DNA from 2 places in the Trichococcus sp. ES5 genome. Region 2 is predicted to be linked to the other one. Evidence: predicted binding sites of a transcription regulator. Region 2 holds the regulator's gene; the other holds the start of a gene.

Region 1 (10,931 bases), on a different contig from region 2:
TTCGCCAAATTGGAGCAGACCGTCCGCATCGGCATCCATATGCAGGACAATGTCATCGACTCCACTCCTTACTTCCTGGAGGAAAACAAAAAACAAGCGCTTGGCGAACGTCGGATCGGCTTGGGGATCATGGGCTTGGCCGACATGCTGATCTATTGCGGCGTCCGTTACGGTTCACTGGAAAGCCTGCAGCTGATCGATCAAGTATTCGAAACGATCGCTGTGGCGGCCTACGAGGAAAGCATCGAGTTGGCGAAAACGCGCGGCAGCTTCCCGTTCCTGGTCGGACAGAGCGGTAAAGAGACGCAGATCCTGCGCGAACGTTTCATCAATACAGGCTACATGAAAAAAATGCCTGAACACATCCGCGAAGGTGTCCTGAAATATGGCATCCGTAACTCGCACTTGTTGACGGTGGCACCTACCGGATCGACCGGGACGATGGCCGGTGTTTCCACCGGACTCGAGCCTTACTTCTCATTCACGTATTACCGCAGCGGACGCCTCGGCAAATTCATCGAAGTGAAGGCGGATATCGTCCAAGAATATCTGGATCGCCATCCGGATGCCGATGCGAAGAACCTTCCTGATTACTTCGTGGCTGCCATGACACTTGCGCCTGAAGAGCATGTGGATGTGCAGACAACGATCCAACGCTGGGTCGACAGCTCCATTTCGAAAACGGTGAACGCACCGAAAGGCTACACTGTCGATCAGGTCGAAAAGATCTATGAGCGCCTTTACTTGGGCGGTGCCAAAGGCGGAACAGTCTATGTGGACGGCAGCCGTGATTCCCAGGTACTGACGCTGAAAGCCGAAGAAAATGTCTGGGATGAGGAAGGCAAGCTCGAGGAAGAGAAAGAGCACGTCAAAATCAACAAGGACAAGACTTTCCTGGTTGATTCGATAGCCAATCTCGAAGCTACCGACGTCACAATCGGCAACGAAATCGGCGACACTTGCCCGATCTGCCGTCAAGGGACGGTCGAAGATCTGGGCGGCTGCAACACCTGTACCAACTGCGGCGCACAGCTGAAATGCGGTTTGTAAACTGATTAACTTAAGAAGAACCCGTCCGATTTTAGGATGGGTTCTTCTTTGTGGTTTGCCGACATTCATGCTTTGCTGCTCGTCTTGCGCTGCGGATGCTGCTTGTCCGATTAACATAAAGTATCGGACAACCATAAAAAAGAGCTGCCGAATACGGCAGCTCCAGTCTTTAGTTTGATTCTTTTCCGGTGTCCGAAGGTTCGGGTTTGCCTGCTTCAAGCAGGACCCGGTCGCGGATGGCGAAGAAGGCCACGACCATCAGGAATAGGCCCGATACAGCCATCAGGATTTCGATCGCCATCCGGTCTGCCAGCGGTCCGAAAATCAGCATCCCCAGCGGCATCATCGAACTAGCAACCATGCTTTGGATGCCGAAGACGCGTCCGAGGAAATCTTCCTCGACCTTTTCCTGCAGCAGCGTCATGCTCGGAGCGTTCAGGAGCGGGATAACGAGACCGACGAGACCCATCAGGAAAAGGTAAATCCAGAAATTCGGAATCACGCCCATCCCGAAGGTGCACAAGCCCATGGCCCCGATCGCAAAAGCGATGGAATGGATCCGGTTCTTGAAGCCGCCCCATGACGCGATCCAGAGGCCGCCGCCGATCATCCCGATCGAAAAGGCGATTTCGATCGCCGTCAAGCGCCAGACGTCGTCGCCGAACGAGCGCGCAACCTGCAGCGGTGACAGGAACGACACCGGTGCTGCCATGAAGAAGGCAAGCGAAAAATAGAGGAACAGCCTTTTGATAAAAGTATGATTTTGGATATAGCTGAAGCCTAGCATCATGTCCTGCAGGTAATTGCTGACTTGTTCCCGGCTGGCTTTTTCATGCGTAGGGACTTTAAGGAAGAACACGAGGATGGCGATCGCCAAAGCCGCTGTCACGATATCGATCAGGAAGATACCTTCCATCGGCGCAAATTGGTAAAGCGCGCCGCTGATCATCGGCGAAACCAGCATGACGACAGCTTGGATGCTGCCGTTGAGCCCGTTGATCCGGGTCAGCTCCTTTTCAGGGACGACCTGCGGCAGTATGGCGCCGACCGCCGGCATCTGGATGCCCGCACCCAATGCGCGGATGGCCGATGTCGCCAACAGGATCCAGATGGAACGCTGCCCGGCCAAAAACAGCAGGACCAGCACCAATGTCGAGAGCGCGGTGATGCCGTCGGAAAGGATGATCAGGCGCTTCCGGTTATAGCGGTCGGCCCACACCCCGGCGAACGGCGAGATGAAGAAAGTTGGCAGAAAGCCGAAGCTGGTCGATAAGGTCATGATGACGCCGGATTGCGTTTCCAAGGTCAGGTACCAGAATATCGCGTATTGGACAAGCGACGAGCCGAACAGGGAAATCGTCTGGCTGCCCAGAAAGAGAGCGGTTTGACGCTGCCACTTTTCATATTTTATTTGCTTGATCACATTGTTTGCACTTCCTTGCTGGAGAGGCGGTTATCGTCCCCAAAATGACTGCGTTCAGAATCAAACGACTGAACGTATGTTTCCATTCATGGTATACTATTCTCAACGAAAAGTAAAAGGATTGAAACGGATGAGCAGAGAAGAAATCAACCAAAAATTAGCGCTGCTGCCCGACTTGCCCGGCTGCTACATCATGCGGGACAAGGATGACGAAATCATCTACATCGGCAAGGCCAAAAATCTGAAGAACCGCGTAAAATCGTACTTCCACAGCAAGCATGAAGGTAAGACGCAGCTGCTGGTCGCGGACATTGACCGTTTCGAAACGATCGTAACCAAAACGAACAAGGAATCGCTGCTGCTGGAGATCAACCTGATCAAGCGTTACCAGCCCAAATACAATATCAAGCTGAAGCAAGGGACGATGTATCCTTATCTGAAGGTCACGAACGAAAAAGATCCGCAGCTTCTCATCACTTCGACGGTCGAGGATGACGGCGGTATCTACTTTGGTCCCTATCCGCACGTCTACGCTGCGACCGAAACGCAGGAATTCATCCAGAAGATCTATCCGCTGCGCAAGTGCGCCAAGAATTCCAAACGCGCCTGCCTGTATTACCATATGGGCCAATGCATCGGCTGCTGCGACCACGAGGTGTCAAAAGAGGAATACAATGCCCAGATCAAACGCATCGCCGCATTCCTGAACGGCGATGTCAAGGAAATCAAAAAGGATCTGCGCGAAAAAATGCACCGTGCCGCCGACAGTCTGAATTTCGAACAGGCTGCCGATTACCGCGACCAGATCAGCTACATCGAGGCGACTGTCGAGAAACAGACGGTCATGTCCCGCGACTACACGAACCGCGACGTCTTCGCCTTCCATATGGACAAAGGCTGGCTGTCGATCCAGGTTTTCCTGCTGCGCCAATCCTCGATCATCAAACGCGAAGCCGCCCTCTTCCCTTGCTACGACACGCCTGAAGAAGAGCTGGCTTCCTTCATCATGCAGTTCTATCAGGATCCCAACCATATTTTGCCGCAGGAAGTCCTCGTACCGAAAGGCGTCGACACGGAATTGCTGCAGGAAGCGCTGGGAACAAAAGTGCACACCCCTGTCCGCGGCAGCAAGCGCAGTATCCTTGAACTGGCGATCACGAACAGCGAACTGGCGCTGACTGAGAAGTTCATGCTGATCGAACGCGACACCCACAAGACGGTCGGCGCCATTCAGGAACTTTCCGAGGCGCTCGGCATCGAATATCTGGAGGTTATCGAGTCGTTCGACCATTCGAACATCCAGGGAACCAATCCGGTCTCGGCGATGGTCGTCTACCGGGACGGCAAACCTGAACGCAAAAACTACCGGAAATACAAAATCAAGACGGTCGAAGGCAGCAATGAATTCGCGACGACGCAGGAAGTCATCCGCCGCCGCTATAGCCGTTTGCTGCGCGAAGGCCGCGCCATGCCGGATCTGATCCTGATGGACGGCGGCAAAGTCCAGGTGCATGCCGCCAAGGAAGTGCTGGAGGATGAGCTCGGATTGGACATCCCGATAGCGGGCATGGTCAAGGACACGAAGCACAAGACTTCTTCGCTCATCTTCGGCGAGAAGGATGAAATCGTTGAACTCAATCCGAACAGTCAGGCTTTCCATCTCGTGCAGCGGATCCAAGAAGAGGTCCACCGCTTCGCGATCACTTTCCATCGCCAAGTGCGCGCCAAGAACAGCATCGCTTCGCAATTGGACCAGATTGAAGGTGTCGGACCGAAAACCCGCACGAAGATCCTGAAGCATTTCAAAACGATGAAGAGCATCCGCGAAGCCAGCTATGAAGACATCAAAGCGTTGGGTATTCCGGAAAAGACGGCGCTGCTGATCAAAGAGGAACTGGGCGAAGAGAATGGTTGAGCCTTTGTTTTTGCAGCGGCTCCAGTCCGCTTCACGAAGTCGTAGCGCTGACATTTTCCAAACGGATGAAACATGTTATAATGTAGAGTAGTCCACGGAATATCCCGTGATGAAACTCGCGCTAGAGGAGGCGTTACTGATGAAAATATTTACCGATAGTGCTTGTGATCTGGCTTATGCTTATCTGCAGGAAAATGATGTGGAAGTCTTCCCGTTGACCACTCTGCTGGATACAGGCGAATACGAAGATATGATCGAAATACAAGCCGACAAAGTCTATGAAATGATTGGACGCGGCGGCCACCCGAAAACGAGTCAAGTGTCCTTGGAAAAATTCCTTTCCGGTTTCCGGAAAGCGGCCGAAGCCGGCGAATCAGGCATCTACATCTCCCTTTCGGCTAAACTTTCCGGCACCTACCAAGCAGCCAACTTGGCTTATCAGCAACTGAAAGAGGAGTTCCCGGACTTTGATCTGAGGTTGGTCGACTCCATGAGCGCTTCTGCCGGTGAAGGCTTGTCGGTCGTCGAAGCAATCGAAATGCGCGAAGCAGGTTTTACTTTGGATGAGATCGAATCACGTGTCCGTTTCACGGCTGCCAATGTCGTATCCCTTTTCACCGTCAAGGATCTGAACTACCTTGCTGATGGCGGGCGGCTTTCGAAGTCCAGCGCCTTTTTTGGAGGATTGCTGAATATCCAACCTTTATTGGAAGTCATCAACGGTGAATTGGTTCCCGTCGAAAAACTACGCGGACGCAAAAAAGTCATGAATCGGATGTACGAACGCTTGCACGATGAAGCGGATATGATCCAGGAACAGAACGTCTTTCTTTGCCATAGCGACGATGCTGAAGCAATAGAGGAAATGCGTCAATACATCGAAGAGCATTTCCATCCGCGCCGCATCTATGTGAACACAATCGGTTCCACAATCAGCTCACATACCGGTCTGGGTACGCTGGGATTGTTCTTCCTGAAGAAATACGAATAACAATAGTTGCTTCAGTCAAAAAAAGCGGCCGTCTCTTGGAGACAGTCGCTTTTTTGTTGCGGTTGTCCGATTCTTCGCGCTTATCGGACAAGCAATGAGCCAGTCGGCATTTGGTTGTCCGATTCTTTCCGGTTATCGGACAAACAATGATCCAATTGGCGTGTAGTTGTCCGATTCTTCGCGCTTATCGGACAAGCAGTGGTCCAGTCGGCATTTGGTTGTCGGATTCTTTCCGGTTATCGGACAAACAATGATCCAATTGGCGTGTAGTTGTCCGATTCTTCACGGTTATCGGACAAACGGCGTCGCTTTTTTGTTGCGCTTGTCCGATTCTTCGAAACGGCCACTTTTATTTATTTATGTACGTGCTGATGAATCGGACAAAGATCGGCATCAACAGTATGACAGAGAATAGCCGGACGAGATGGATGGAGGAGACGACGATCGTGTCCGCCTCAAAAGCCGCCGCCAGGATGGTCATATCCGTCAATCCGCCCGGTGAAGTCCCAAGCAAGGCCGTGATCAGATCGATTCCAGCCACTTTGTGCAGGATGTAGCCCGCAATCACTCCGACCGTCAACAAAATCAGTACGGAAGTAACGGCAGGGAAAAACACCTGTTTCATTTCGGCCAAGCTGCTTTTCGTGAAGTTCATGCCGATGGTCCCGCCGATGATGATCTGACCGATGATCTTCAGATTGGCCGGCATATAGCCCATCTGCGAAAAATAATTGTAGATGGCGACTGCGATCAGCGAACCGATCATCCCTCCGGCCGGCACGCGGAAACGGATCCCAGCCCAGCCTCCGATGAATGCCACAATCAAAGTCCCCAACAGTTTCCCAAAATTCATATATTTGCTCCCCCTTCTGTCAATTTAATGCTCTCTTCCCATTTTCGACTTTCCCGCGAAATAGTCAAGTTCATTTCCGCGCAAAAAGAGGAACACCCTGTTCTTTCGGTGTTCCTCTTCGTTCCGCTTTTCTTTTTCTTATTCGTATTTCTTTTTCTTGGGTGGTGGGAACGGCAGGATGATGCCTTGGCCTTCCCCGTTCGGTTGCGCTTGGAAAAAAGTACGTTTCAGGACAATCGTGATTTTCGGCCGTTCCATCTCAACTGTCGGTGATTCAAGGATTGCGTAAAGACGCTCCTCGGCATCGATCAGATTCGCCAGAACAGCATTCTCTGATCGTGGCACGTAACCCAACATGTAGCCGGCTTGCGTCGCAACGGCGATGGCATTCGCATCATAAGCATTATCGGTCTCGCGGACGAGTTGCAGCAGGTCTCCCGGTTTCAGGAAATCAGCGACGCCGCTCAGTTCATGAAACTGCGTGCCGGCGATGTAGGTATGCACCAATTCCTTATCCGTATGGGCATAGCTCAATGGCGGCTGCTTCGACTTCAGATATCGGCTTTCCTTTTTGTCTTTCTGATTTTCAGGTTGCAGCAGTCTGTTGATTTGCCTCTTCAGATTGCTGTTCGGCTCCTTCTCAAGTGCAATCTGTAGTTCGCGTTCCACCTGGTCAGACCATTTTTTTCGGTTCTGCAGCAATACTTGGACCGCTTTTTTGCGTACACCGGCATGGCGGTAATGGATACCGCGGATACACCAGACTTCATTGTATTTGCGTTTCTCGCTCATCACTTCGAATAGGCGCAGCAACCATTCGTCGGCGCGCATCAGATCCGTAACGCTCGGATTTTCCGGTTCTTCGATCTCTAAGGGAAGCGCGTAAATATCCGGATTCAGGATCGCTTCTAAGTATTCGCAGACATCGTCGAAATAGAATTCGGGATTGATTTTCAGAAAGAAATCAAGCATGTTGAATCCCAACGGTTGCCGGCTCAACACTTCCATGAAAGCCGGAAAATCGGGATGCATATTCAGATAGACGAGTACCTTCATGATCAGGTTATCCGATTCGTTCGGAGCGGAAATTTCCTGGTAGACGATATGGCGCCATTTTGGTTGATGAAGGAAACTCTCCACTTTATGCACCAACTTTTCGTAACGGGCGATGCGGGTATCCCACATGGTTTTGGTGCGGCGGTACTTCGTCTCGTTTTGACTGATGAAGTCGTAATCCTGTTGCCAAAAGTCGACGACTTGATACCAGATGCTGACGAGCGCGCCAAGATCGATGAAGTTTTTCGCAAAATCACGCTTTTCGATGAACTTATATAGGAAATCAAGTTGGGCATCGATGGTCAAACTATCATTGTTGTAGTCGGCATAACAGATGAGGTAGGCGAAATCCGTGAAATTGGCGGCCGTGATTTCCGTCTTTTTGAAATAGGCGCGCATATCGGTTTTCTGGATGCAGAGATTGGTATAGATGTTGGCGAGGAAATCGCTCTTGATACCTTCGTGCATCATCCAATGCTGCTGCTCCCATCTGACTGGCTTCAGCAAGAACATGGCTGCTAGCTTCCCGTAACCGACTGTGTGCTTAGCCAATTCGAAAATGAAATTGTTCTGCATGGGAAAAACGTATTGGATGCTCTCGAGCACGTAAAGGGTGTACTCACTGTGATAACCCAAGACGCGCATAATCTGCTTGGTTGTATCATATGGAAAGAAGCCCAAAAGAATGATGCCCAACTTCACCTGTTCCGGATCGGTGCCGCTACGGGCCAGGCGCATGCCGAGGTGGAACAACCGCTCCCGCGAACTTGTTTCCGCTTCCAAAGTAATCCGTACTCTTTCGCGCAATTCAATGAAGTAACTGCAGATTGGATAATGCTCCAGAAAATGACGCAGGACAGGATCTGTCAATATGGTGTCTTCTTTATTGACAAGGTCTTTCAGGATGCCGCAGCATTCCTTCGCCAAATCCTCTTTGCGCCAAAAAGGAATCCCTTCGGATGCAAGGACGTACAGTACATCTTTTTGCCCAGCCATCCGCTCATCCTGGAATCGATAAGGCAGACCGGGCTCTTCTTCACGCAGCCGGCAGATTGTCTCGAAAATGCTCTGGTTATTTTCCAAATGGCAACCCTTCTTTCCTGTTCACTCCGATACTCTATTTCTTTAATCTTACCATATATTACAGAGTGTCACTATGTTAGTTTTTAAAATTGTTAAATTAACAGAAGCAAAATGCACAAAAAAACTCCCCGGTTAAAGGGAGTTTGATACAGGATAAATATAATTTTAAAGCGCAGCTGTATATACGGCTCTTGCATCTTCACTTGTGAAGTCCCCACGCTCGGAAATATTCTCTTTTTCGTGGCGGACGAGTGCTTCCACAAGACCGGGAATGTCGCTCTCACCCAGCTCAACATCAGAGAAACGGATCGGCGCGCCAAGGCTTACAAAAAAGTCTTCGGTCTTTTTGATCGCCAGATCGATTTTTTCTTCATCGCTTGTCAGATCGGAATCGCTGCGGATATCCCACACCCGTTCCGCGTACTGAAGCAATTTTTCCCACTTCTGCTGCTTGCGTACCTTCATCATCGCCGGAAGCACAATCGCTAGCGTGCGCGCATGGTCAATCCCGAACGCCAACGTCATCTCATGTCCCAAAGCGTGCGTAGACCAATCTTGCGGAACACCTGGGGAAATGAAGCGATTGAGCGCATTCGTGGCCGTCCACATGAAGTTGGCGCGGATCGCATAGTCGTGGTTGTCCTCATCGACTACGTCCGGGCCGATTTCGATCAACGTCTGCAGTAACCCTTCCGCCCAACGGTCCTGAACCCTTGCATTGATTGGATAAGTCAGATAGGCTTCCATCACATGGATGAAGGAATCGATGACACCGTTCGCCAGCTGGCGTTTGGGTAACGTGTAGGTCGCTTCCGGTTCCAGGATCGAGAATTGTGGATAAGTATGTGGGCTGGCGAAACTGATTTTCGCTTGCTTTTCCACAAAAGTGACAACAGAATTGTTGTTCATTTCCGATGCCGTAGCCGGCAACGTCAATACAGTCCCGAAAGGCAGTGCTTTTGTGACTGGCAATCCCTTACCTACGCCGCTGCCGAACATATCAATAGGATTGCCATCGAACACCGCACCTGCCGCAACGAATTTCACACCGTCGATAACGCTGCCGCCGCCGACTGCCAACAAGTAGTCATAGCCTTCCGCTTTAATTTTGTCGACTGCCTGTATCAGCGTTTCGTAGGTCGGATTCGCCTCGATGCCGCCGAATTCAGCCCACTCGCGGTTGCCCAAAGCTTCGACTACGCGATCGAAGGTGCCGAATTTTTTGACGCTGCCGCCGCCGTACAAAATCAATACTTTCGCATCCTGCGGGATCAAATCCCCGATGCGTTTGATCTGGTCCTTGCCGAAAACAATCTTTGTAGGATTTTGAAACTCAAAATTACGTATTCCTTTTTCCAATCTCATCACTCACTTTTCGTTTTTTATTCTTTTTTCATTGTAGCACAGCTATGTGGATAATCCGTTTGGGACGCTCCGGCCGATGCTGAAGCTAGCGTAGGCGGCCGATTTGCGGGAACTCCGGAGCAGACAAATAGGGGCCGCTGGCGGCCCCCAAATACGAACGATTATTTCTTCAGGATCCGGATGCTGTTCAACACGGCCAAAACGGTCACGCCGACATCCGCGAAGACGGCTTCCCACATCGTGGCGACGCCGAAAGCACCCAGAATCAGAAACAAACCTTTCACTGCCATTGCAAAAATAATGTTCTGCCAAACAATTTTACGTGTTTCCTCAGCCACGGCTATTGCCGTCAAAATCTTGGATGGCTTGTCATCCATGATGACGATATCCGCCGCTTCGATGGCTGCGTCGGATCCCAATCCACCCATCGCCATCCCGATGTCGGAACGCGCCAGTACCGGCGTATCGTTGATACCGTCGCCCACGAAGATGACTTTTTCGCCTTTTCGTTTGCGTGCCAACACTTCCTCCAGCTTCGTCACTTTATCCTGCGGAAGCAATTCCGCATGGACTTCATCAATGCCGAGTTCTTCGGCGACCGCTTCGCCTACCGAGCGGGAATCTCCAGTCAGCATGATCGTGCGGATTCCTCTGGCTTTCAATCCGGAGATTGCGGCCTTCGCATCAGCTTTGATGGCATCAGCGATCAGGATGTATCCCGCATATTGTTTATCCACAGCGATATGCACAACCGTACCGGTTTCATGAGTCGCCGCATGTGCAATACCGAATTTCTCCATCATTTTAACATTGCCGACAAGGATTTCTTGCCCATCAACGACGACCTGCAGACCGTGACCAGGTATATCATTTGTGGAAGTAATCTTCTCTTCAGCTATCGTTTTCCCGTAAGCTTCCTTGATCGAATCAGCAATCGGGTGGCTGGAATGCATTTCCGCATAGGCTGTCAATTCCAGTAAACGATTCTCCGTCAGATCACCGGCGCTTTCGATCCGGGTTACGGCGAACTTGCCTTCCGTTAACGTTCCGGTCTTGTACATCACGACCGTTTTGACCGCATTCAGGCCTTCCAGAAAGTTGCTCCCTTTGACGAGGATGCCTTTGCGCGAGGCTGAACCGATGCCGCCGAAGAAGCCAACCGGAATCGAAACGACCAAGGCGCATGGACAGGAGA
Region 2 (10,931 bases):
CATTTAATTTCGTATTCAGCTGGCTCAGTCTTTCACGCATCGTCCGGTAGACACGTGTGCTGTATTTTTGATAATACCAAATCAGACCTGCCATTATCGGGACAAAAACGATGAAGAGCAAGGAAATCTGCTTGTCCAATGTCCACATTGCGATGAACACGGTAATGATGCTGAAAATCCCTTCTGCCAAAGCCAAAAACACATTCCAGAATTCTTTGATGGTTTCTGTGTCATTGGTGACGCGAGACACAATCGAACCAGCTGGAGTTGTATCATAATAACGCATCCCCAATTGATTGATTTTACGGAAAACAGCATTTCGGATATTCTCGACAGTTTGTTCGGATGCCATGCTGAATATATAACGCTGCAGATAAGTGACTAACATCTTCAGCAGTATGGATCCCAGATAGGCCATCGCAAAAAACAGACTGATATTGGTCGTGACATCGCCCACAGCCAGATAATCATCCATATAAATTTGGATGATTCGCGGGGCCACAACATTCACCAACGATAACGCGATACTGAAAAGCAAGGCGATGAAAAATTGATAACGAAAAGGATGGGCAAATCGGAAAATTCTTTTGATTACCCGTAGCTGTTCCTTCAATGGAATTGTCTTAGACCATACTGATCCACTCATGCTTCATCCTTCCCTTCCAATTTGGTTTCGAGTTGTTGTTTTTCATACATTCTTCGGTACCAACCATTCAATTCCATTAACTCATGATGAGTCCCGCGTTCGACGATGCGTCCTTCATCAAGAACAATGATTTCATTCGCATGCATCACACTGCTGATCCGATGGGCTGCGATGATTGTTGTCTGGTCGGCTCGTTGTTGCTTGAGTCCCGTCAAGATTGCTTCTTCGGTTTTCGCGTCCACAGCAGATAAAGAATCATCCAAAATAAGCAGTTCTGGTTCGGTGACTAAGGCTCGCGCAATCGCTATCCGTTGTTTTTGCCCACCTGACAGAGAAACACCTCTCTCGCCGACCAGCGTATCGTATCCAGCGGGGAAGCCAAGGATATCATGATGAATGGCCGTCAAGCGCGCTGCCTCCTCCACCTTTTGCTGGCTGATGGATGGATCAGCGAAACGGATATTTTCCCTGACGTCAGAAGAAAACAGAAAGTTGTCTTGGGGAACGTAACCGATTCCGCTCAGCAATGCATCCAATGAATAATCGCGAATATCGAGCCCATTGTAGTTGATGCTGCCTGTATATTGGTCATACTCACGCAACAGCAGACGGAAAATCGTACTTTTGCCCGATCCAGTTCTGCCGACAATCCCTAACGTTTGCCCCCGCTTTAAATGGAAGGTGACATCATGGAGGCTAATTTCTTTGCTGTTTTGATAGTTGAATGAGGATACCTGAAAATCCAAATCGCCTGAAACCACAGTCCGGATGGCATTTTTCTGCTCCTGGATCGTTGATTTTTCCTTCAGAAGCTCATCAATCCTGCTATAACTGGCACTGCCTCGCTCAAGTACATTGAAAAGTCTGCCCACTGCCAACATTGGCCACGCCATCATTCCGATGTAACTGATGAACGAAACCAACTGACCGATACTGATGCTGCCTTCCACGACAAAGCGACCTCCGAATATGATTGTCAGCGCAAATGAAAGCCCCAAAATAAGTTGGATAGCTGGATCAAATAAGGCATCAACCAGATAGACAGATTTATTTTTTGCAACGACATCTTTTGTCATTGCTTCGAAATCACGAATATCCTCTTCTTCTTCACCAAAAGTTTTGATGACTTTGACGCCGGATACGCTCTCTTGCGTTTTGTCATTCAAACTCGAGAAAGCGGCCTGTGCTTTGCGGAATCGTTTATGCATCTTTTGTCCGAGGATTCGTGACACCAACGTCAAAGCCGGCAATGGGATCATAGCAATGAGCGTCAAACGCCAATCGATCAAGAAGAACATCGTAAAGAGCGTGATCCCGCCTGAAGAAATTGAATCTGCCAATGTCAGGATACCTGCGCCAGCGACCATGCGGATGGCATTCAAATCATTCGTCGCATGCGCCATCAGATCGCCTGTCCTGTACTTTTGGAAGAAGACAGCATCCATTTCGGTGAAATGCTTGAACAATCTTGACCGAAGTATCTTTTCCAGTTCTGCTGAAGTTCCCCAAATCTTCATCCGCCAAATATAACGGAAGAGGTACTGCAGCACGCCCGCTATCAATATGATCGCTGTCCACTTCCACAAAGACGCCATCGTTAACGTGCCAAGTGCTATTTCATCGATAATGATTCCGACGATGCGCGGCGATACAACCTGAAGTATAGCCACAATGATCAGGAAAAAGACGCCCACAAAATAGGCTTTCCATTCCTGACGAAAAAACCAACTCAATTTTTTGAAAATACTCACGGATATTTCCCCTTTCTTGCGTTTATTCAGACAAAATAAAAATGTGGAACCGTAAAGATCCACATTTTGTATATTATTTCATTAGTCTATTTCTTTTTCTTTGTTGATTGTGCTTTCATCGAAGCCATAATTTGTTTAACTTTTCTTTCGGATGGTTTTTGACCCATCTGCATCATCATAGAACGCAACATTTCTTCATTGATCGGTGGATTTTCTTCAAAATATTTTACCATATAACGTCTTGCAAGGAAAAATCCGCCAACCGCGCCTATTACTATTCCTAAAATAACCATCATTACCCATGCTGTTGTTGACACGTATTCATCCCCCTTTCCAAAGCATTCATTCATTAATTGTACTAAAGATTATGAGAAAAAGAAATAGCAATCACGGATAAATTTAGCGATTTTTGGAAAACGCTTCAACATTTGCTGGATTTGTGGCAATACTAGGCATATTCTTACATAATTTTCAAAGAACATGCGAACATCTGTTTGATTTTTTGGGGGATTAATGGTATCCTAAACGATATAAATATAGGATTACGGAGATGATGATCTCATGGTTAAAAATAAAGATTCACGCCAAATTGAAGTGCTTCAATACATTTATGAAGAAGTCCAGGAAAAGGGCTACCCGCCGACCGTAAGGGAAATCGGAAATGCGGTAAAACTGTCATCTACATCTACAGTTCATGGCCATCTGTCGCGTCTTGAAAAAAATGGTTTTATCCAGCGGGATCCTACAAAACCCCGTGCGATAGAATTGACCCAAGCAGGTCTGGACAAATTGGGGATCCTATCAGATAAAATGCCGTTGTTGGGTACTGTCACAGCCGGAGCGCCCATACTTGCCGTAGAAGAAGCAACCGACTATTTCCCGGTTCCCCCGGATCTGCAATCCAATGCGGGATCTTTATTCATGTTGAAAATCCGCGGAGAAAGCATGATCGATGCCGGCATCTTCGATGGCGACTCCGTCATTGTCAGAAAACAGAACACGGCTGAAAACGGAGATATCGTCATAGCCATGACGGACGATGATGAAGCGACCTGCAAACGTTTCTACAAAGAAAATAACTACTATCGTCTGCAACCTGAAAATTCGAGCATGGATCCGATCATCCTGGATTCTGTCCTCATCCTGGGTAAAGTAGTCGGCCTGTACCGGAACCACATCATTTAAAGAACAGTCCTCCAACTGACGCAAAAAGGCTGCCAACCGGCAGCCTTTTTGCGTGTCTATGCTTATTTAGGATTGCTTCTCTTAGTATTCCATCAGCGTGAAGATGTCATACCCTTGGATCAGATCTCTGCCCTTTAAATCCAGCAACTCGATCAAGAACGCCAAGCCCACAACTTCTCCGCCTAATTTTTCAACCAATTCTATAGTCGCGGCTGTAGTGCCGCCAGTAGCCAACAAATCATCACAGACCAGCACTTTATCGCCAGGCAAGATGGCGTCTTGATGCAGTTGCAATGTCGCTTTCCCGTATTCCAGCCCGTAGGATACTTCTACTGTTTCGCGGGGCAATTTGCCTTTTTTGCGGGCCATCGCGAATCCGCAGCCTAATTCCACAGCCACAGGGCAACCGACCATGAAGCCACGCGCTTCAGGTCCGACTACTTTATCAACATTCAAGTCTTGAGCATATTTCACGATTTCCTTGATTGAATAACGATAGGCTTCGCCATTTGCCATCAAAGGGGAAATATCGCGGAAAATGATGCCTTGTTCCGGAAAATCTTTTACGTCAGCAATATATTTTTTTAAATCCATTTTTATGTTCCTCCTAATTATTGAACCATCATCTGTTCATTCAACCATTTTGTCAGTTGCGAAAACGGGCTGTAGATGAATATTTTTTCAGCTTCCATTTTCTGCAGGCGATCTTTGTATACTTGTGTATCAGCCAAAGCCCTTTTGACGGGATTCTTGACCTCATTGATGAAACCATTGTCTATTGTAACAAATCCCGCCTCCAAAAACACTTGAATCATGAAAATGGCAAGATTTTTCTTGATTTTTAAATATTCTGCCAAAGCATCTAATCGATTTCTCACGTCGATATCCTTATGCGAACGGATATACTGGTAAAATTTTGCAAACTGGTCTTTAGGAGGAACGCCATCTGCGTATACGCCATTCGATTCATGAGAGACGACATACACATTTTCGAACTGATTACTCTTCAGGAGATTCGCCAAAAGGTTCAGCTTCAAAGGACATTCGAAGAGCACGAGATTCTTGGCGCTGACGGCCTGCAAGGCATCCACTGTATTGTCCGTGAGCAAGGCCGCATTCGAACTGCTTGGAATACGCTCATAAAATTGTTTCATGATGTTGGAAGTCGAAAATAGATACAAGGCATCTTCCACAGCCAATACCGATTCTTGGATGACCGAACTCCTTTTGTCAAAAAACTGAACATGTTTATTTTTAATGTCCCTCAACTGCAGTTGAGGCTTCGCGCTGTCCCGCCAAACATTAATTGAAAGCTCGCCGATTAGGGAAACGACATCCGCTTCATTCAAATGATTGCTGATGCTCCCCTTATTGAAGCCGATCACATCCAGAAAAAGCTCCTTATCCTTGAGCTTGAACTTTAGATGCTTGTTGTCGGCACCGATTTGTCTGATGTCTGTCAAAGGTACATTTTGGAAGCCGAATATCGGCTTCGGATTGTCGGTACCATATGGTTTCAGCAACTCCAATTCCTTCAAAAACGGCAAGGTGACGTCAGCAAGCGGCAAGATGGCGTCTATATAAATGGATTCGCCCAGCACGATTGCATCATGATAGCGAGCAGCATAGTTGTTGATCTTTTCAGAGAAAGCGGCTAAATCAGCAGCAGGAAGACTCATGCCTGCTGCCATTTTGTGCCCACCGAACTTCGTAAGCGAATCCTTTGCATCTGCCAATGCAGCATAAATGTCCAACGCCTCGGTGCTGCGGGCTGACCCTTTCGCGATACCGGTTTTTTCGTCGATATTAAATAATACGGTTGGCCGTCCAAATTCCTCGACCAATTTGCTTGCCACGATTCCGAGAACGCCCTGATGCCAATTCTTGTTGCCTAACACAACAACGTCCGGCAAATTTTCATTCTTCGCCAATTGGATACGGGCTTCTTCATGGATGGACTGAACTATGCTTTGTCTCTCGACGTTTTTTTCCTGAATATAGGCAACTAATTCAGCAATTTTTTCTTCGTCGAATGACAGCATCAATTCAGCGCCCGGACCCGCATCTTCCAATCGACCGACTGCATTCAAACGTGGTCCGATGATGAAACCGATGCTCTCTTCGTCCAAAACAGCCGTATCTATTCCAGCGGCTTCCATCAATGCAGCCAGCCCGAGCCGATGCGCTTGTTTCATGACTTGTAGTCCTTGTTTCACGATCCAGCGATTTTCGCCTGTCAAACTAACAAGGTCCGCAACAGTGCCGATAGCAGCCAGGTCAAGTGATTCAAAGGGCATTTCCCCCAGAAGGGCCGCCGCGATTTTTAGGGCGACGCCAGCTCCGGAAAGATCCGGGAAAGGATAGGACCCGGCAGGATGTTTCGGGTGGATGACAGCATATGCATCAGGTAAGACAGCCGGCAATTCATGGTGATCGGAAACAATGACGTCTACCCCCATTTTTTTTGCCATCGCTATTGGTTCGTGACCGGAAACTCCGTTATCGCAAGTCAGGATCAGTTGCGCCCCGTTTTCGATCAGTTTTTTGAATGCGGCAGCATTTGGGCCGTAACCATCCGTGAAGCGATTCGGCAAATAATAACCGACATTGCCTCCCAACACTTCAATGGTTTCCACGAGTATGCAAGTACTTGTGATGCCATCCGCATCGTAATCACCATAAACAACGATTTCTTCCCCTGATTCAATAGCTTCAGTCAAACGATGGACGGCTTTATCCATATCGTGCAGCAAATATGGATCATGGAATTCCATTTGGGTCCCTTCGACGAATGCTGTGATTTGTTCCTTTGTTTCAAGTCCGCGCTGCATGCACAGTAGGACGAACTTTTCTGATAAGCCCGTAGCCTGACTGATTCCCAGGCTTATAGATGCATCAATTTCTGATTTGCGTATTTTCCAATTCATCTTTGACGATAACAATTTACCGACTCCTTACTTTGTAAACTATATAGAAGCACTGCAGCTTCCTTAACCGAAAAAAGACTAGAAGCTAAACCCGTTCTAGTCTTTTCTTTCTAACTTGAAGTAGCCATCAAATGAATCTCTAGCTCTGTTTTTATCAAATTTTGCTCGGTTGATCTGGGTTACCAACAGTCAGCTTTTTTATCAACTCTTCTTCAAGCGAATTGATTTTGCTGTCTTTCTGGGATAACTGCATCCGCAGATCGCTCAGTTGCTGTTCGTATCCGGCTTTTGCAGTATCTACGGCTGTTTGGATCTCTTTGCTTTTTGCGTCGACTTCGGCACGCATCTGTTTGAACTCTTTGTTCTTCTTCGTCGCACTCCCTGTCGCAACCAATAAAGTGATGAGCGAGCCCATCAGAAGTGAAACAAGAATGACGATGATCAGAGGTCCATCCAAGACGGCGAACCCAAAATTGACCGGCACAGAATCAACGTTAAAAACGGCAAACAACACAATGATGATGATCAAAATAATACCTGCTACTAATCTCCATTGATTTTTCATTATAATCGCCCCACTCATTTTGATGTTTACACACTCTTATTATCATCTTTTTGCCCATGCATCGTCAACTTACAACCCTTGAGAACAAATGTAAGTATGTTCTCAATGGTTCCGGCAATTATTTCATCAGAGCAATGTCGAACTCGTCATAGTCATTGACAAGTTTTGTATTCTGAAAGACTTTACGGGCATCCCGCTGCAGCTGATGCGCATTGCCGTTCAAGTAACGCGCACTGATGTGAGTCAAATAAAGTTGCTTTACGTTTGCTTCTTTTGCTACGTTAGCGGCATCGATGCACGTTGAGTGGAAATAATCAGAAGCTATCGCTTGGTCTTCTTTCCCAAAGGTACTCTCATGAACCAACACATCGGCATCTCTGGCTAAAACGACTGTATTTTTCGTTCTTCTTGTGTCGCCTAAAATCGTTACGACGCGTCCATTAGTTGTTTTTCCAATAAAGTCCAGTCCGTTGATGGTTCTTCCGTCAGGCAAAACAACAGTCTCGCCGTTCTTGAGTTTTCCATAGAGCGGTCCTGCGGGAACATCCATCTCTTTGAGTTTATCGGCCTGCAATTCTCCTGGATAGTCTGCTTCTTCAACACGGTATCCATACGAAATGATACCATGATTCAGCTTTGCACAACTGACGCGAAATTGCTCATCTTCAAACACAACGCCATCTTCCGTTATTTCGTGGAAAAAGATCGGATAGCGCAAGTGCGACTGGGATATACGCAGACTGGTCAACACAAATTCCTTTATTCCGACAGGGCCATAGATGTTCAAGGGAGTATTGCCGCCTTGAAAAGCCCGACTGCTCAAAAAGCCAGGCAGTCCGAATATATGATCTCCATGCAGATGGGTGATGAAGATTTTTTCCACTTTCCTGGGTCGGATAGTTGTTTTGAGTACACGCTGCTGTGTACCCTCCCCGCAGTCAAAAAGCCAGATGGCATTGCGTTCATCCAACAGCTTCAATGCTATACTGGAAAGATTTCTGCTGGTGGAAGGAACACCTGCTCCTGTGCCTAAAAATTGAATTTTCATAATCAATTGCTCCCATTTTCATCATTTAATTCTTGATAGATTTGCTCTGCCACAAAAAGGGCTAATTGTTGAGCGCCAGTCGGATTCGGATGGACTTGGTCCTCCAGAAGCCAATCGCCATGCCCGCTGCTGTAGGCATTCCAATCCAGAAGATGGACATTGGAATGCGTGCTTTCGGCAAGTTCCAATTGCTCATTCACGCTGTCCTTCCAGATTCTCGGAACATTCGTGGTGAGAAAAAACAAATCCTTGGATGTCCCGATTTCCTCTATGAAGCGTTCTATTTGCGTACGGGTGAAAGTCCCGTTGGAACCAAGAAAGACAACAACCGTATCATGTAATTGCTCCCGTTTTTTTAAATCAGCAATCACCTCAGTGGTTTGGTATAGCTGTCTGCTGACTGCACCTTCGACAACTGCCCGACCAAAAATAGTAACCAGCTGATCCGAAACCGAGAGCAACACAGAGTCGCCTATGAAGGTAATATCAGCATCATGGGCAAATAAAACTACCTCTCGTTCCAGCCCTTCAATATTGTTGATGGCCCTGCTGCGGGCGGAAGCATCACGATTGATTTCTTCCATCTTACTCTGGCTGGCTGCGATCTGCTCTCGCAATTCCTGCACATCGGCATTTTTGCCGGATTTTGCCTGGACCAAACCAGTCAGTGCAATCAGCAGCAGGCAAACACTGCCGGTTGCAAAGATTTTTTCCGGAAAATGCCCGGTGAAACCGAGGGATCCTGAAAGTTTTCTTTTGGAAAAAGTATCCCCAAGACGCCAAGACGGCCCAAACGGTATTTTCCGCCGCTCTTTTTCGAATAGTTGGTAACCTATTTCGGAAAGACAGAGGATGAGTACCAGTTGGATCAAAACATGGCGACCGGGATCAACGCTTGTATCAACTACTTTTGCTTGATAAAGGGAAACGACCGGATAGTACCACAGATACAGAAGGAAACTCCGCCTGCCGATCCACTGAAACGGCTTGAACCGCAGTATTTTTGAAATGAAATTTGCCGGATGTGCTGTTAAGACAACCGCAATGCCGATCATGACACTATTGAAGAACATCCCGCCTCTGTAAGTGAATGCCTGACTATCCAACATGCTGCTGAACATGACGCCGAGAACAGCGTAGCTCAATAATCCGGCGAGCGTCAATCTTCGACCAATCTGCTTCGGCACCGGTTCGTCCAGCCTCTCCAACGGCCAGACAACCGAAAGCGCGCTGCCGATCATAAACGAAAATAAACGCGTATCCGTCCCGTAATAAACGCGTGAAGCGTCCTCTCCAGGTACGTACAACATCCCCATCGCAAGAGCGGAAAACAAAGAAAGTAAGACCGCTGTGTAGAGGATTATCCGTTTATCTTTGTACAACGCCAACAGCAACAACATAACCAGTGGCCAGATGATATAGAATTGGCTTATGATCGAAAGGAACCAGAGATGCATGAACGGTGACTGCACATAGAATTGTTCAAAATAAGAAGCTCCAACAGAAATTTGCCACCAGTTATTGAACATCCCTAATGAAGAAAGGATCCATGGCCGTAAATTCAGTAAGAGTCCTCTTTGGAACAAAGTGATATATGCGGTCACTACTATCATCATCGATAGCAACGGAAAGAAAAGCTTGTGGAACCTTCTGGACAAATAGCTCTTGTAAGCCAGTTTGCCCTTTTCGCTGTATTCTTTGATCACCGACGCTGTAACGAAAAATCCGGTCAGGATGAAAAAAATGTTAACTGCTAAGTAGCCGCCGGGCAAAACATGAGGCATCAAATGATAGAAAATGATGGCAATAATCGCAAGCGCCCGCATCCCATCCAATGGAACGGAACGTTTTTGTACTGTCACGATAATTATCCCCCATTTATTGATACTGATGTTACTTTTTAATCGACGAACTCAAAATGGTAAGTCATGATGCGGACCATGTCGCCGTCTTTCGCTCCCTTGGCCCTCAGTTTTTCATCCACACCCATTTGGCGCAGTTGACGCGCGAAACGCATGATGCTTTCGTCATGAGCAAAATTGGTCATGTTGAATAATTTTTCCAGTCTTTCGCCACCCAAAACCCATGTGGAATCAGGATCGCGTCCGATAGTGAATTGTTCTTGATTTTCTTCGAATTTGTAAAGGACGGATGATTCGACTTCTTCTTCGTCGAATAATGGGAACTCCGGCGTTTCTTTCAGAACTTCTGCAGTGTAGTCCAACAATTCGGCTACGCCGGTAGTCGACCAGGCTGAAATCGGGAAGATTCTCGGTGCTTCGTCATCTCCGAATTTTTCGGCGATTTGTTGTTTGAAGATTTCAAGATTATCTTCCGCTTCCGCCACATCCATTTTATTGGCTACAATCACGGTCGGTCTTTCCAGTAAACGCAATTGGTAACTTTCCAATTCTTTGTTGATTTTTTCATAGTCATCGAAAGGATCTCTGCCTTCTGTGCCGCCCATATCGATGACATGCAGAATGACTCTTGTGCGCTCGATGTGGCGCAAAAATTGGATCCCCAGACCTACGCCTTGGGATGCGCCCTCGATCAATCCCGGTAAATCGGCCATGACAAACTCTTCTCCACTGCGGGTTTGTACCATACCTAAATTGGGCACGAGCGTAGTGAAGTGATAAGCTGCGATTTTTGGTTTCGCTTTTGACACAATCGACAGCAATGTCGATTTACCGACTGATGGGAAGCCCACTAAACCGACGTCCGCGATGACTTTCAGCTCAAGCTCCAACTCCAGCTCTTGCCCGGGTTCACCATTTTCGGCGATTTCGGGTGCAGGGTTTCTCGC

The links. The regulator LexA, encoded in region 2, represses DNA repair genes until DNA is damaged. The targets are predictions, from matches to a motif close to CNAACANNTGTTNG.
Region 1: a site for LexA is predicted at 2,535-2,548, ahead of uvrC (excinuclease ABC subunit UvrC). Genes of this name have one in related genera too.

The regions. Positions count from the first base shown of each region.
Region 1 is NZ_FJND01000008.1:20,967-31,897, reverse strand. Features, by position in the region: gene TES5_RS07965 (vitamin B12-dependent ribonucleotide reductase) at 1-1,050, shown strand, start outside; gene TES5_RS07960 (MFS transporter) at 1,220-2,473, opposite strand; gene uvrC (excinuclease ABC subunit UvrC) at 2,604-4,388, shown strand; gene TES5_RS07950 (DegV family protein) at 4,528-5,379, shown strand; gene TES5_RS07945 (AbrB family transcriptional regulator) at 5,729-6,232, opposite strand; gene TES5_RS07940 (HIRAN domain-containing protein) at 6,371-8,371, opposite strand; gene TES5_RS07935 (iron-containing alcohol dehydrogenase) at 8,537-9,736, opposite strand; gene TES5_RS07930 (heavy metal translocating P-type ATPase) at 9,898-10,931, opposite strand, start outside.
Region 2 is NZ_FJND01000002.1:153,436-164,366, forward strand. Features, by position in the region: gene TES5_RS02905 (ABC transporter ATP-binding protein) at 1-646, opposite strand, end outside; gene TES5_RS02910 (ABC transporter ATP-binding protein) at 643-2,397, opposite strand; gene TES5_RS02915 (YneF family protein) at 2,484-2,714, opposite strand; gene lexA (transcriptional repressor LexA) at 2,959-3,582, shown strand; gene TES5_RS02925 (adenine phosphoribosyltransferase) at 3,664-4,176, opposite strand; gene recJ (single-stranded-DNA-specific exonuclease RecJ) at 4,194-6,524, opposite strand; gene TES5_RS02935 (LapA family protein) at 6,664-7,074, opposite strand; gene rnz (ribonuclease Z) at 7,193-8,122, opposite strand; gene TES5_RS02945 (acyltransferase family protein) at 8,125-9,984, opposite strand; gene obgE (GTPase ObgE) at 10,023-10,931, opposite strand, start outside.